3 regions of the Pseudomonas sp. MT3 genome follow, and region 3 is predicted to be linked to each of the others. Evidence: riboswitches for the same ligand, from Rfam matches in the RefSeq annotation. Region 3 holds a riboswitch; each other region holds the start of a gene.
The links. Region 3 has a riboswitch for cobalamin ahead of btuB (TonB-dependent vitamin B12 receptor). Riboswitches for the same ligand answer to the same signal wherever they lie in the genome.
Positions count from the first base shown of each region.

Region 1: it holds a riboswitch for cobalamin, as region 3 does, so the genes downstream of both, ACYCAX_RS18035 (TonB-dependent receptor plug domain-containing protein) here and btuB (TonB-dependent vitamin B12 receptor) in region 3, are expected to answer to the same signal.
Region 2: it holds a riboswitch for cobalamin, as region 3 does, so the genes downstream of both, ACYCAX_RS14955 (CbtB domain-containing protein) here and btuB (TonB-dependent vitamin B12 receptor) in region 3, are expected to answer to the same signal.

Region 1 covers NZ_JBTVPY010000017.1:58,802-64,035, forward strand. Annotated here, with positions in the region: gene ACYCAX_RS18025 (ABC transporter substrate-binding protein) at 1-224, opposite strand, end outside; gene ACYCAX_RS18030 ((2Fe-2S) ferredoxin domain-containing protein) at 536-1,237, opposite strand; gene ACYCAX_RS18035 (TonB-dependent receptor plug domain-containing protein) at 1,237-3,192, opposite strand; cobalamin riboswitch at 3,287-3,493, opposite strand; gene ACYCAX_RS18040 (VOC family protein) at 3,567-3,995, opposite strand; gene ACYCAX_RS18045 (cupin domain-containing protein) at 4,173-4,541, shown strand; gene ACYCAX_RS18050 (DUF3303 domain-containing protein) at 4,733-5,038, shown strand; gene ACYCAX_RS18055 (GlxA family transcriptional regulator) at 5,046-5,234, opposite strand, start outside.
Region 2 covers NZ_JBTVPY010000013.1:38,144-43,377, reverse strand. Annotated here, with positions in the region: gene cobM (precorrin-4 C(11)-methyltransferase) at 1-188, opposite strand, end outside; gene ACYCAX_RS14965 (cobalamin biosynthesis protein) at 185-601, opposite strand; gene ACYCAX_RS14960 (CbtA family protein) at 684-1,394, opposite strand; gene ACYCAX_RS14955 (CbtB domain-containing protein) at 1,488-1,676, opposite strand; cobalamin riboswitch at 1,778-1,996, opposite strand; cobalamin riboswitch at 2,068-2,262, shown strand; gene cobW (cobalamin biosynthesis protein CobW) at 2,498-3,565, shown strand; gene cobN (cobaltochelatase subunit CobN) at 3,683-5,234, shown strand, end outside.
Region 3 covers NZ_JBTVPY010000010.1:57,044-62,277, reverse strand. Annotated here, with positions in the region: gene ACYCAX_RS12220 (ABC transporter permease) at 1-448, opposite strand, end outside; gene ACYCAX_RS12215 (FUSC family protein) at 582-2,627, shown strand; cobalamin riboswitch at 2,650-2,874, shown strand; gene btuB (TonB-dependent vitamin B12 receptor) at 2,987-4,831, shown strand; gene cobO (cob(I)yrinic acid a,c-diamide adenosyltransferase) at 4,846-5,234, shown strand, end outside.

The DNA of each region.
Region 1 (5,234 bases), on a different contig from region 3:
GACAGCAGCGGCACGCCGCGATAGCTTCCTTTGGTCAGGTCGAGATCGTCATCGATGTAGGCCACGCCGATCAGCCGCTCCCTGGCGCCCAGCGCCAGCAGCAGGTCGGCGGCGTGCTGGTTGAGGGCGAGGATGCGTTGCGGCGGGTGGTCGATTCGCCAGGTTTGGGCGCAGTTGCGGTAGTCCTGGGCGGAAGCAGTTACCGCCCCCAGAATCAACGCCAAACCAAGCGCCAGGCTTGACCTGTAGGAGCGAGCTTGCTCGCGAACAGCGCCAGCTCTGAAACATCGCGGACGAAGTCCGCTACTACGCTCCTGGGAAGTCCGTGCCGGGATTCGCCCCTCACCCCGACCCCCTCCCTCAGGGAGAAGGAGCAGCCTATGCCGGCTGAAAGCTCGGCCTTCCCCTGCACCGAACGGTCCCATCTCCCTCCGGGCAGGGGTTAGGGTGAGGAGCCGTTGAAGGAGGACGACGAACCCAACTCCCTGCATCCAGCGGTTCGCGAGCAAGCTCGCTCCTACGAAGCGCGAGTGCGTCATAGTTCATCCACCCGCAGCTCCGCCACCGGCACGCCGTCACGCAGATGCTCCGCCACCACCCGGCACACCTGCTCGTCACTGCGCAGGCCATACCAGACACGTTCGGGATACACCGTCAGCAGCGGCCCGCGATTGCACGGGAACTGGCAGCCGGTGCGGGTCAGCAGGGCGCCCTCGGCGTTCTCGTAGAGGTCGAGGCGGATCAACTCGCGGCGCAGGGTCTTCCACAACGGCAGCGCGCCGCGCCGCACGCAGCGCGGCCCGGTGCAGAGGAACAGGTGACGGCGATGCGGCGGCGGCGCGGACCAGTCCGGTTGCGACGGCACCTCGCCGACGCCCTGGCAGTCCAGCTGTTGCGCCGGATCGTCAATCGCCGTCAGCACCGCCGCCACATCCAGCCCGCGCCGACCGAGCGCCGAAGCGGTGACCTTCGGCAACGGCGCCTGCGGATGCTCCCCGCACAGCGCAGCCAGTTCCGCGCGCAGCCACTCGAGATAGGCGCCGTCGGCGGTCGGTTCGAGGTCCACCAGCAGCAGTTCGATACTCTCGGCCAACAGCTCGCGCACCCGCCCCCAGAGCGAATCGAAACCCTCACCGGTGTCGATGCATTCGACGCCGGCGAGGCGCGCCGATACCTCGCGCAGTAGGCGCTCGCCCTGGGCTCCGGCCAGCGGGCCGACCAGCAGGATGGCCTTCATCAGAAGCTGAAGGTGTAGCGCAGCTCGGCGGTGCGCGGCCGGCCGAGGTTGTCCACCTGGCGGATACCGTTGCTGCTGCGGCCGGTGGCGTAGTCGCGGTCCAGCAGGTTCTCCAGCAGCAGGCTCAGGCGATGCGCGCGGGCGCCGTCGAGGTAGCGGTAGGCATCGCCATCGAGCACGCTGTAGTGGCCGTAGTCGTCGTCCTGGGCGCTGACGATGGAGCCGACGTAGCGCGCGGCAAGACCGGCGCCCCAGAGGCTGTCGTCATAGCCCAGGCGCAGGCGGGCAAAGAAGTGCGGGATGTTGTTCACCGTCACGCCGTCGTGGCTGTCCACCCGATTGCGCGTGGCGTCGGCGGAGAGCTGCCAGTGCCGGCCGAACTGCCACTGGCCGTTGGCTTCCACGCCACGCACGGTGATCTCGCCATTGCCGTTCACCCATTGATCGCCGGCGAGGGTGATGAGGTCGGTGATCTCGCGACGGAACAGGGTGACGCTGCCGCTCCACGGCTGGTCGAACAGCTCGCCGGTGTAGTCCAGGCCCAGTTCGGCGTTGCGGCTGCGCTCGGGCTTGAGGTCGCGGTTGCCGACTTCGTCGCCCGGTTCGTTGACGAACAGTTGCTCGGCGGTGGGCAACTTGAAGGCGGTGCCCAACTGGCCGCGCAGCTTGAGCTGCTGCGTGAGGTCGTAGAGCGAGGTCAGCATCCACACGGTGGCGCCCTCACCGCCCGAGATTTCCTCGCGGCGCACGCCCAGGCTCGGGTGCCAGTCGGGCAGCGCCTCGATGTTCGGTCGCAGCTGGGCGTAGAGCGCATGGGATTCGGCCTTGTCGTTGTCGATGATCAGCACATCGTCCTGGCCCTTGTACCACTGGTTGTCGTTGCCGAAGACCAGCTCGTGGCCACCGCCGAAGCGTGCCTTGCCTTCAAGCTGCGTGCCCCAGTCGGTGAAGCCCCAGTAGTCGTTGTGATTGAGCACCTGGGTACCGCCGCCCTGCAGGTTGTAGACGCGGTCGTAGCGGGTGTCCCAATCGTTGAGGTGGGTCTTGGCGAACCAGCTGAAATCGTCGCCGACGCTCTGCTGGAAGGTCGCCGTGGCGATCTGCTGCACGCGGTTGTTGCTGGTGTGGTGGTTGGAGGTCGGCCGGGCGAAGTCCAGTTCGGCATCGGCGTACTGGTAGAACAGCTCCAGCCGCGAGGCCTCACCGATGGCCTGGATGGCCTTGGCGCCGAACACGTTGACGTCGTACGAGCGACGCTTGTCGCTGACCGTACTGGTCATGTCCTGGTCGCGGTACGGCTGGTAGCCGTCGGAGCGGTTGTGGCTGACATAGGCCATCAGGCCGAGGTCGCCCAGGCCGTTGTGCACGATCTTCTCGGCGCGGGCATCACCGCTGCGGCCCTTGAAGGTGTCCAGGCCGAGGTTCACCTCGCCGGATGCCTCGCGACTGCGCGCGCTGCGGGTGACGATGTTGATCACCCCGGACACCGCCTGGGTGCCGAACAGCAGGCCCTGGCCGCCCTTGAGCACTTCGATGCGCTCCACCGCGGTGGTCGGCAGGGTGTCGAGGTAGATGCCGCCGTAGAGGCGGTTGTTCAGGCGCACGCCGTCCAGCAGGATCAGCGTGTCGTCGTTGCGTCCGCCGAGCAGCGAGTAGGTGCCGTAGTCGAACGGGCCGTTCTTCGGCGCGACGAACAGGCCGGGCACGTACATCTGCAGCACGCGGGTGATGTCGGCGCTGGGGCCGGCGCGTTCGATCTGCTGGCGGTCGATGACCTCCAGCTTGCTGCCGTAGCGGGCCATGTCCGCCACGGTGGTGGACTCCACCGAAGGCGCGTTGACGATTTCATCGGCCAGGTCCAGCGGCGCCGCCGACAGGTGCGGGCCGAGGACGCAGAGGGAGAAAACGGGAGTCCAGCGCAGGGCACGCCGGTTCGGATAGATAGGAAGTTGCAAGGTGATCGCCTCGAAATCGGGATTTCGCAGGCGGCGCAGCGACACCCGGAACGAGCGCGCCCCGGGAACCGGCTCACGCCCGCCCACCGCGGGTTTGCCAAACAGGTTCCAGGCCGGTCTCCGGGCTTGCGAGGATCATGAAACATCCGCCTTCCCATGCCTGAACACAGTGGCCTAGTGGATGCTCCGCTCGCTTACCGTTGCGGGGGCAGCGCCGGACTGATCGCACGAGGGCGACGCACCGGCTTCCCGTTTCACCCCACGCACGGCGGCGGGGGGCACCTGAAACGGGGCGAATCTGAACATTCGGCGGACGAAAGCGTCAAGCGCGGGGGTTGGACAGGATGTTGCGGGAGCGGCGCAAAAGCGCAGGATCAGTGCCAGGGATCGTAGGTACCGAAACTCCAGATGTGCCCTTCCGGACCACGGCAGGTGAAACCCTGGCCGCCGTAGTCCTCGTCCTTGATGTCGATGACGATCTGCGCACCACCGTCCACTACCGCGCGATACAGCGCCTCGGCATCCCTCACCACCACATAGATGCTCTGGGTGCAGCCGCCAATCTCGTCGGGCTGGCGCATCAGCCGGCCGTACTCATTGTCGTGCAGCGACCCGAGCATCACCAGCCCACTGCCATCGGCCAGCGCCAACTGCGCGTGGGCGATGCCGCCGTGGTCATCGGCGACCACCAGCTGCCGCTGGAAACCGAAGGTGGCGCACAGCCAGTCGATGGCCTGCGGCGCATCGCGGTAGCGCAGGCAGGGAATGACGCTGGGGCGGGCGATGGGAGCGGGCGTGGGCATGGCGATCTCCGGCGAAAAGGGCGCGAGGTTCTGAGCATAGTCGCCCGCTTTGCGCTGCTCAGCGCTGCCCGGAGACCAACCGCAACACGGGGAGCCACACCGAAGCGCAAGTTCCTGCAAGACCGCTCCAGGGACCAGCAGTAGTTTGGACAGAACGATCCCAAGGAGAAAACCACCGTGACCCAACGCCAACCGATCAACCTGCAGGACAAGCTCGGCCGCATCACTGAGACCTGGCAGCCGCGAGTGATCGCCGAGATGAACGACTACCAGTTCAAGGTGGTGAAGCTGCACGGCGATTTCGTCTGGCACAGCCACGCCGACACCGACGAGACCTTCATCGTGCTCGACGGCGAGCTGCGCATCGACTTCCGCGACGGCCCGCTGACCCTGCGAGCCGGCGAACTCTACGTGGTGCCTCGCGGCGTCGAGCACAAGCCCTATGCCGAACACGAGGTGCAGGTGATGCTGATCGAACCGCGCGGCGTGCTGAACACCGGCGACCAGGGCGGCGAACGCACGGCGGAGAATGATCGCTGGATCTGACCGTCGATCACCTGCCCTGACGACCGCCGATCAGCGGCCGCTCCCGCTTCGCTGGCTGCTGCTATGCCTGTCGGAAGAACGCCGCTCCCAGCCGGAGACTGTCACGCCTGGGATACACAGGCGCGGCTCTGGCGGCGTCGCCGGTTCGGGTCCGCGTCCAGCGAAGCCCGGAGCCGGGCCGGAGGTGCGACATGCTTTATCTGGTGAACTGGACCATCCCCATCGAGAACCGCGACAGGATCATCCAGCGCTTCCTCAAGACCGGCGGCCAGCCGCCGCCCGGCGTGAAGCTGGTCGGTCGCTGGCACGCCATGGGCCACATGCTCGGCTTCGGCCTGGCGGAAGCCGAGAACCCCCTCGACGTGCAACGCTGGATGCTGCAGTGGACCGACCTGATGCACCTGCAGGTGCACCCGGCGATGACCGACGCGGAATATGCACCGCTGCTCGCGCAGATGCTGCAGCAGGCGGCGGACACGCCATCGGTCAGTCCCTGAGCGCGACCTAGCCCGGCTTGGCGCCGAAGCGCTTGCGGTAGTCGCTCGGCGCCATGCCGGTGATCTTGCGGAAGGTGCTGCGGAACGAGCCTGGATCGAGGTAGCCAACGGTGTAGGCGATGTGGTCCACCGTACCGTTGGTGAACTCCAGCAGCTCGCGCGCCTTGCCCACCCGCAGGTGCTGGCAGTACTCGGT
Region 2 (5,234 bases), on a different contig from region 3:
TCGACGATCTCCTCCAGGTTCAGTTCGGCGGTATTCACCACGCGCTCGGCGCTGTGCCCTTCCAGCACGACCGGCGGCACCAGGGAACCTGCGTAAAGGATCACCGGGCAGGTGCGGATCAGCCGCTGGCCCTTGACCGTGATGAGCTCGGGATCGCCAGGACCGGCACCGATGAAATAGACCGTCATGGCTGCTCCCGTTCGGATTCGACGGGGATGAAAGCCAGCGCGCAGGTGGCTTGCTCGCTGCGGCGCTTGCCCACCAGCAGGCGTGCCGGCGCACCACCTTGCGCCTCGGCCTGCAGCAATGCCGCCGCTTCGGCCACGCTCGCGCTGCCGGTGGCCGCACGCACAGTTTCAGAAGGCTCGCCCAGGTTCCTCTCGCAGGCCGCCAATTGTTGCGGTGTGAACAGCGCCAGCGGCAAGTCGAGGGCAGCAGCCAGGGCGGTCAGCCCCTCTTCGTCGGCTTTCAGCGTGGCGCTGGCCAGGGCGGTGAGATGGGACTCGTCGAGCCCGGCCTCGGCCAGCGTATCCCGCAGCAAGGCACGCAGTTCATCGAGCGGGCAGCCCCGGCGGCAACCGAGGCCGGCAACCAGCGTCATCGGCATTCTCCTGGAAGTGACACCTGTAAATAAAAACCCCGCAGGCGGCTGGGCCGGCTGCGGGGTCGAGCATAGCGGCGAATCAGGCCGAGGGGGCGAAACGGCGGAACAGCCAGGCGGCCACCAGACCCAGGGCCGCCCAGAACACCGCGTTGGTGACCAGCGAGGCGACGATGAACTCGTGAGCCAGGCTTTCCGGCGCGAGGCTGGAATGCACTTCCGGCTGCGGCGCGCCGATCACGTGCGGCACCACCAGCAACGCAAGGCCGACGATGCGCAGCGCCCAGTGGCGGCCGAACACCAGCAGCGCGAGACCGGCGGCGGTGGCGGCGGCAGTGCCGATCCACCAGGTCTGCCGCAGGCTCAGATCCGCGGCGGCGGTGCCGGGGACTTCCGGCGGCAGGCCGAGGGACGGCGCCAGGGTGAACACGGCAAAACCGGCCAGGCCCCAGAGCAGGCCTTCGGAGGTCTTGCCCGGCTCACGCAGGGTGAACAGGCCCGCGAGCATCAGCGCGAAACCCACCGCGACCACCAGATTGCCGCCGGTGGTGGAGAGGATGCGCTGCCAGCCGTCTTCCGGCTCCCAGGCTTCCTCGTCATGGTGATGACCCGCAACTGCGCCGTCGGCGTGCTCATGGGCATGTTCTTCGACCAGTGCGGCGGTCGGCTCGGATTTCTCATAGGTTTCCGCCTTGAGGATCAGCGGGGATACCCACAGCAGCTGGACCACGGTCAGCACCAGCGCGGCGATCAGACCGGCGAATCCGGCGGTCTGGGCGATACGTTTGATCATTGCAGTTCTCCGGACGAAACGAGACCTCGAGCGCGGCGAACCAGCGATCGCGAGTGCCTCGAATACGCTGCGCTTACGCGCAGGCAGCGTGCGTCAGTGGCAGGGGAAGCCCGCACTATGGCGGGTATCGTGGGCAGCGTTGTGCACTGCTTCCAGATGAGAGAAACCGGCGAAATACACCAGCAGCGCACCGAGCAGGCTGGCGCCAACGGCCAGGCTGATGCGCTTGGAAAGGGGGATGGAAGTACTCGACGCCTGTTGCGTCAGGATGCTGCTGGACATGAACGTTCCCTCTGAAAAGAGTGAGAACGCAGAGGTTGAACGCATTCGAACGCGCCGGATCGGTCGCGCCACGGCCTGCGCCCGCCCACCGCGGGTTTGCCAAAATGTGAGGATTCCAGGCCGGTCTCCGGGCTTGCGACGCCAGCGAGAGACTCTCGCCGGATGGGCCAGCCTTCCCATGCCTTGGCACAGTGGCTACTGACGACCCTCGATGCGCTTACCGTTGCGGGGGCAGCGCCGGACTGGTCCTTGCGGACGCACCGGCTTCCCGTTTCACCTCGCGCGCGTCGGCGCGAGACACCTGAAACCGCGCTAGCTGACCACGGCAGTCCCGCAGCGTCAACTGCGCGTCGCCCGATCCCCGGCGATTGACCGCCCCGGCCACGCTGCGTAGCCTTCCTCCCTTCGAGGTTCTCCGGCACTGGCCGGAGCTAAGAGGGAACGTGGAAATCTTCGGATGCGCCACGGCTGCCCCCGCAACTGTGAACAGCCTGTCTCTTCACGCGCCACTGCCGATTCGGGCGGGAAGGCGAAGAGACGATCAAGGGCTGTGAGCCAGGAGACCTGCCTCGTGACTGGTTTTCGATCTGCTGCGCGTCGGCCATGCTGCGTTGGCGGATCGTCGTGGACTGCTCATTGACTACAGTCAACTCCGCGTCCCCGACGATCCTCCGCCTTGCCTGGCTCTAGCTCGCGAGATCCGGAACCGGTTCGTTATCAACAGACAACCGGGCGGGGTGATCCGGTGGCGACCTTCGTTGCGCGGCGAACCCGCGCGCGCGCCCTTCATCCGCCCTCCAATGTCCACTTGCGAGGCGCGCATGAAAACCCTGGCCAAACTCCCCGTCACCATCGTCACCGGCTTCCTCGGTGCCGGCAAGACCACCCTGCTCCGCCACATGCTCGATACTGCCTCCGGCCGCCGCATCGCGGTGATCGTCAACGAGTTCGGCGAGCTGGGCATCGACGGCGAAATCCTCAAGCAGTGCTCCATCGGTTGCAGCGAAGAAGAGGCGGTCGGCCGCGTCTTCGAGCTGGCCAACGGCTGCCTGTGCTGCACCGTGCAGGAAGAGTTCTTCCCGGTGATGCGCGAGCTGGTGGCGCGCCGTGGCGACCTCGACCAGATCCTCATCGAGACCTCGGGCCTGGCCCTGCCCAAGCCGCTGGTGCAGGCCTTCCAGTGGCCGGAAATCCGCAACGCCTGCACCGTGGACGCGGTGATCACCGTGGTCGACAGCCCGGCCGTGGCTGCCGGCACCTTCGCCGCCCATCCCGAGCAGGTGGACGAGCAGCGCAAGCAGGACCCGAACCTGGACCACGAATCGCCGCTGCACGAACTCTTCGAGGACCAGCTAGCCAGCGCCGACCTGGTGGTCTTGAACAAGGCCGACCTGCTGGACGCCGAGGCGCTGGCCCGCGTGCGCGCCGAAGTTGCCGAGGAGCTGCCGCCGGCAGTGAAGATCGTCGAAGCCAACTCCGGCCAGCTGCCGCTCTCGGTGCTGCTGGGGCTGAACGCCGAGGCCGAGCTGCACATCGACAGCCGCCCGACTCACCACGTCCACTCCAATGAAGAGCACGAAGGCCATGAAGATCACCACCACGACGAGTTCGACTCCTTCCACGTCGACCTGCCGGAAGTGGAAGAGCGCGCCCTGCTCGATGTGCTGAACGCGCTGGTCGAGCGCCACGCCGTGCTGCGCATCAAGGGCTTCGTCGCCATCCCCGGCAAGCCCATGCGCCTGTTGGTGCAGGGCGTCGGCAAGCGCTTCGACAAGCACTTCGACCGCGCCTGGCGCAGTGACGAAACCCGCAGCACCCGCCTGGTCGTGATCGGCCAGGAACTGGACCAGGCCGCCATCAGCAACGAGCTGCGTACCGCCCTGGCATAACACTGCTTATCGTAGGAGCGAGCTTGCTCGCGAACGGCCTCACAGCGGGGTCTGGTTCGCGAGCAAGAGCTAGGCGCCCCCTCGCTCCTACATGAAGCCCTACACCGAGCAAGCCTCATGCATCTGCTGCGCACCCAACCCGGCGGCTTCGTCCCCGACGACGGCATCGCCCACCTGGCCCAGACGCCCGCCGAGCTGGTGATCCTCTGCAGCGGCGATTCGCACCTGGCGCTGCTCGCCGAGGCCGCCCGTGAGCTGCCGGAGGACTACCCGAGCCTGCGCCTGGCCAACCCCATGCAGCTGCAGAACCACGCCTCGGTGGACTTCTACGTCGACGAGGTACTGCAGTACGCCAGGGTCATCCTGATCTCGGTGCACGGCGGCGTCGGCTACTGGCGCTACGGCATGGAGCAACTGGCGGCGCTGGCCGAGCGCGGCGCCACGCTGATCGCCGTGCCCGGCGACGACAAGCCCGACCCCGAACTCGGCGCCCTGTGCAACGTCCCACCTGAGGATGCCGAACGCCTCTGGCAGTACCTGCGCCAGGGCGGCATGGACAACGCCCGGCAGTTCTTCGCCTGCCTGGCCAGCCGCCACCTGCAACGCGACTACACCTGGAGCGAACCACGGACGCTGCCCCGAGTGGTGGTCTATCACCCGCAAGTCGGCAGCTGCGACCTCACCCGCTGGCAGGTCGACTGGAACCCTGAGTACCCGGTCGCCACGCTGCTGTTCTATCGCACCCACCTGCAAGCGGCGAACACCGGTTTCATCGACACCTTCTGCGAACGCCTGCAGGCCCAGAGCATCAACCCGTTGCCCATCGCCGTCGCCAGCCTCAAGGAAGCCGCTTGCCTCGATGCCGTGGAAAATCTGCTCGATAGCGCCGACGCCGAGCTGATCATCAACACCACCGGCTTCGCCCAGTCCAACCCGGAAGCCCCACAGGAGCGACCGTTCCGCCGCGACGTGCCGGTGCTGCAAGCCATCTGCTCGCTGGACAACCACGACCTCTGGCGCGCCAACCCGCAGGGCCTCGGCCCGCGCGACCTGGCCATGCACATCGCGCTGCCGGAACTGGACGGTCGCATCATCACCCGGCCGATCAGCTTCAAGGGCCTGGCCTGGCGCAGCGAGCGCAGCCAGAGCGACGTGGTCTGCTACCTGCCGCACCTGCCCGGCATGGACTTCGTCGCCGAGCTCGCGCGGCGCTGGATGCTGCTGGCGCGCAAGACCAACGCCGACAAGCGCGTGGCGCTGATCCTGGCGAATTACCCGACCCGCGACGGGCGCATCGGCAACGGTGTCGGCCTCGACACGCCGGCCGCCGCGCTGAACATCCTGCGCGCGCTGGAGGCTCAGGGTTATCCGGTCGCCGGCCTGCCCGATTCCGGCACAGCACTGATCCAGCAGCTGCTCGGCGGCATCAGCAACGATCTGGACAGCCTCGACCTGCGCCCCTGCGCGCAGAGCCTGGCGCTGGACGACTATCTCGCCTGCTTCGCGCGACTGCCCGAGGCCAACCAGCAAGCGGTGCGCGAACGCTGGGGCGAGCCGCAGCAGGACCCGATGTTCCGCAGTGGCCGCCTGATGGTCGCAGGCCTGCGCTTCGGCCTGGCCTTCGTCGGTATCCAGCCGGCGCGCGGCTACCAGCTCGACGCGGCGGCGA
Region 3 (5,234 bases):
GCGTCTGCAGGGTCAGGCCGATGAAGCCGAGAACGCCGACCAGGTGATCCCAGAAGGTGATGGTGGCGATGCCGATGCGTTCGAGTATGTCGACCAGCGCGTTGCCCGGTGGCGGTGCCTTTTCATCGAGCCGGCACTGGGTGATGGCGCCGCCCACGGTGCGCAGCAGCGCCTGGCGCTCGGGCGGCAGGTTGCGGGCGATCTGCTCGAGCTGGCTCATCCGCGCGCCGCCGATGACTTCGGCGAGCAGCGCGGCGCCGGCGGTGTCGAGGGCGCCGAGTTCGCTGAAGTCGAGGGTGGCGATGTTCTGTCGCTGCTCAGCCAGCCCGCGCATCTGTTGCTGCAGGCTGGTGAAATGGGCGAGCGTCCAGTCGCCGCTGACGTGCAGCAGTGTCTGGGTGGCGGATGAGTCCAGCCGGAGCTGGCCGGCTTGAGCGGGCGCGATCATGCAGGGAGTCTAGCGAAGTTCTTCGATGGAGCCATTCGTCGGGTGGGTCTGGTTCTCGTAACGGGATATTTCTGGACTTTGTTAGCAAGCTAACTAAAATTCGCCCGGTCGGTTTCCTGCCGGTGGTCTCGCCATGCCTGCTCTGCCTCCTTCGTTGTCTGCATTCGCCCAGGCCATCTTACGCCCCCGGGTGGTCGATCTGCAGTTCGCCATCAAGGCGGTGCTGGCGGGCGGGATCGCTCTCTACCTGGCGTTCGTCTTCCAGTTGCAGCAGCCGCAATGGGCGCTGGTCACGGTGTTCGTGGTCAGCCAGCCGTTGAGCGGCATGGTGCTGGCCAAGAGCGTGTTCCGCCTGCTTGGCACGCTGACGGGGGCGGCCATGTCGGTGGCCCTGGTCGCCTGGCTGGGGCAGGCGCCCTTGCCGTTCCTGCTGGCGATGGCGCTATGGCTGGCGTTCTGCACCGCCGGGGCGTCGATGCTGCGCAATTTCTCGTCCTACGGCTTCGTGCTGGCCGGCTATACCGCCGCGATCGTTGCCCTGCCAGCCTCGGCCGCGCCGCTGACGGTCTTCGACCAGGCCGTGGCCCGCTGTTCGGAGATCGGCCTGGGCATTGCCTGTGCTTCCCTGGTCAGCGTGCTGCTGTGGCCGCGCAGCACGGAGCAGCAGTTGCTCGAGCAGGCGCGCAAGGTCTGGTCGTCGACGCTGAAGGCGGCGTCCGCGGAAATGCTGGGCACCGATGAACACGCGGCGCTGATCGCTACCCTGGGCAGCATTCTGGAGCTGGATGGGCGGCAGGAGCAGGCGTGGTTCGAAGGTCCGACGGGGCGTCGGCGAGTGCCTGCGTTGCGTGGGCTCAATGCCGCCCTGCTCGGCCTGCTGCGCGCCGCGCGCCGGGTTGCGCGGGAAGGACGGTTGCTCGACGCCGCCGTCGAGCTGGCCGTGCGCCCCTGGCGCGAGCTGGTGCGCGAGTGCCTGGAGAATGCGCAACAGCCCGACTTCACCGCCTGCCGGGAGCATCTGCTCGGTGCGCTGGAGAACGCCGCAGGTGCACAGGAGCGCGATTACCTGGAATCTCTGCTGGCGGTGCTGGATCGGGGCCGGCAATCCCGGCGCAGCCTGGAAGCACTGCTTTACGGTGAAGCGACACGCGAGGCGCCGGCGCTGATCGTCTGGCACCGGGACGTCGAGCGCGGGCTGCTGTTCGGCCTGCGCAGCGCCCTGGCATTTCTCTGCGTGGCGGGGTTCTGGGTGGTCAGTGCCTGGCCCAGCGGCCTGGGCGCGGTTTCCATCACCGGTGTGGTGCTGAGCCTGTTCGCCAGCCGTGACGAGCCAGCCGGCGCGGGCCTGAACTTCCTGCGCGGCATCCTCCTCTCGATTCCCGTGGCGGCGGTTGCCGTGCTGGTGATCCTGCCGCGATGCGAAGGATTCACGGCGCTCTACAGCGTACTCGGCATACCGCTGTTCATCGCGGCGCTGTGCACGACGCGGCCGGCCATCGCCGCAATGGCATCGGCCTTCTGCATCTTCTTCGTGAAGAACGTGGGGCCGAGCAACCAGATGGTCTACGACCTCGACCACTTCCTCAATTCGGCGTTGGCGACGGTGCTGGGCGTGGGGTTCGCGGTGCTGGTGTTCAACCTGGTGGAGCTGCGGCCGGGGCGCCGCCACTACCGGCGAGTGCTCGGCGCACTGCTGGCCGACCTGGCACGGCTGACCCGTGGCCCGCTGCCCAGGCTGGAGGCCTGGTTCGACGGGCGCAGCGCCGACCGCCTGCTGCGCCTGGTGCAATACCAGGACGGCCTGCCGCGGGAACGCCGCGCCCAATGGCGGGGAGGGCTGTTCGGCCTGGCGTTGGCGGACGAACTGCTGTTCCTGCGCGACAGCCTGGGCACGGCGCGGGGGCCGCTGCGGCGCGCGCGGGACTCTTATCTGGCGCGGTTGCGGCAGTTGCTGCTCGACGGCGGGCCGCGTAACGACCGGGAGCATGCGCTGGATGGAGTCGAGGAGGCGCTGTCGGCTGCGTTGCAGGGCAATCGCTGGCTGGAGGAAGGCCAGCGCCGCCGGGCACGGGCCGCCGTCGGCCAATTGCGCTCGATCTGGTTGCGCTGGTGCCGGGAGGCTGCGGCCGACGCACCGGTGCGCTTCGTCACCCTGGGAGCGACAGGCCGCCGCAATTGACCGTGGCTGGCGACAGCCACTAAGCTGCGCGCCTGCTTCAGGTGCCCCCGGTGCAAGTCGGGGGTGAAACAGGGAAGCCGGTGAAGTCCGACCTCGCGGTCCGACCAGTCCGGCGCTGCCCCCGCAACGGTAAGCGAGCATCGAACCGCATTCCGCCACTGTGCCATCGGCATGGGAAGGCGCGGTTTCAGGAGCCTGTCACGGCCCACTCGCAAGCCCGGAGACCGGCCTGCTGCATGTCATGGCATCGCGGTGGGCGCTGTCGAGCGTTCCGGCTGATCGACCGCCGGGGCGCTACCGTCCTCCGCCTGCCTTTTTCGGTCAGAGCCGCGCGGGTGAGAGCGGCGGAGTGAGTTCACGTGAAGCATTTCCTCTATTGGCCGACAGCCCTGGCGCTGGGCGGCTTCTCCTGCATCGGCCTGGCGGCGGACGAAGCGCCGCTGGTGCTCGACGATCAACTGGTGACCGCCACGCGCACCGAGCGCCGCGCCGAGCAGACGCTCGCTTCGGTCAGCGTGCTGGACCGCGCCGACATCGAGCGCAGCCAGGCGCAATCGGTGCCCGACCTGCTGCGGCGGCTGCCGGGGATTTCCCTGGCCAGCAACGGCGGCCCCGGCAAGGCCACCAGCCTCTACCTGCGCGGCAGCGAATCCGACCATGTGCTGGTGCTGATCGACGGCATCAAGGCCGGCTCGGTTTCGTCCGGCGGTGCGTCCTTGCAGGACTTGCCGGTGGCGCTGATCGAGCGCATCGAAGTGGTGCGCGGGCCGCGTTCCAGTCTGTACGGTTCCGAGGCCATCGGCGGGGTGATCCAGATATTCACCCGACAGGCACTGGAGCCGGGCTTCAAGCCCTGGGCCTACGCCGGGGCGGGTAGCCAGAGCACCTACGAAGGCAGCGCCGGAGCCTCGGCCGGCAACGGTCGCGGCTGGTTCGCCCTCGGCGTATCGAGCCTGGATACCGCCGGCATCGACGCCAAGGCCAACGGTGCCAGCGGCCATGAGCCGGACCGCGACGGCTACCGCAACCTGTCCGGTTCGCTGCGTGCCGGCTACCGTTTCGACAACGGTCTGGAGCTGGACGGCAGCCTGCTGCAAACCGATTCGCACAACGACTTCGACACGGTGAACAGCCGCCGCACCCAGGGCTTCGATGCCTACAACGATGGCGTGCAGCGGGTGATCGGCGGCCGCGTGCGCTTCGCGCCGCTGGAGCCCTGGCGGGTGAGCCTGTCCGCCGGGCGCAGCGAGGACAAGTCCGATGCCTACCAGGACGGTGCCTTCTACTCGCGCTTCGACAGCCGTCGCGACACCGCGTCCTGGCAGAACGACCTGGACCTCGCGCCCGGCCACACCCTGACCCTGGGCTACGACTGGCAGCAGGATGAACTAAGCAGTTCCACAGACTATGCACTGACCTCCCGCGACAACCGCGGCACCTTCGCCCAGTACCTGGGCAGCGCGGGGCGGCATGACTGGCAACTGAGCCTGCGCCACGACGACAACCAGCAGTTCGGCAGCCGCAACACCGGCAACCTCGCCTGGGGCTACGCGCTGACCGACGCCGTACGGGCCTTCGCCAGCTACGGTACGGCGTTCAAGGCGCCGACCTTCAACGAACTCTATTACCCTGGCTACGGCAACCCCGACCTGGATGCGGAAACCTCGCGCAGCGTCGAAGTCGGCGTGGACGGTCGCCACGGCTGGGGCCACTGGGCGGTGAACCTGTACCGCACGGCGATCGACGACCTGATCGCTTACGACTCGGCATTGCGTGCGCCGGACAATATCGACCAGGCGCGCATCCGCGGTGTCGAACTGCAGCTGGGCAGCCAGTGGCGGGACTGGGTGTGGAACGCCAACGCCAGCCTGCTCGACCCGGAAAGCCGCGCCAGCGGCAACCGTGGCAACGACCTGCCGCGCCGCGCCCGGCAGTTGTTCAACCTGGACCTCGACCGGCGCTTCGACGCGCTGAGCCTGGGCGCCAGCCTGCACGCCGAAGGCCACCGCTACGATGACCTGGCCAACCGCAATCGCCTGGGCGGCTTCGCTACCCTGGACCTGCGCGGCGAGTATCGACTGAACCCGGAGTGGCGTCTGCAGGCGCGCCTGAGCAACCTGTTCGACGCCGATTACCAGACCACCCTGGGCTATGAGCAGCCCGGCCGCGCCGTACTCTTCGGCGTGCGCTACCAGGCCCTTTGAGAGGAGAGAGACCGATGAGCGAATCCCCGGAAAAGGACGAACGCCACCGTTCGCGCATGCAGCGCAAGAAAACCGTGGTCGACGAGAAGATCGCCCAGGCCCAGGGCGAGCGTGGTGTGTTCCTGGTCCACAGCGGCAACGGCAAGGGCAAGAGCAGCTCGGCCTTCGGCATGGTCGCCCGCGCCTTGGGCCACGGCATGAAGGTGGGCGTGGTGCAGTTCATCAAGGGCGCCGCCACCACCGGCGAGGAGACCTTCTTCCGGCGTTTCCCCGAAGAGGTCAGCTACCACGTGATGGGCGAGGGCTTCACCTGGGAGACCCAGGACCGCCAGCGCGACATCGCCAAGGCCCGCGAGGCCTGGGACGTCGCCCGCCAGTTGCTGGGCGATCCGCAGATCGGCCT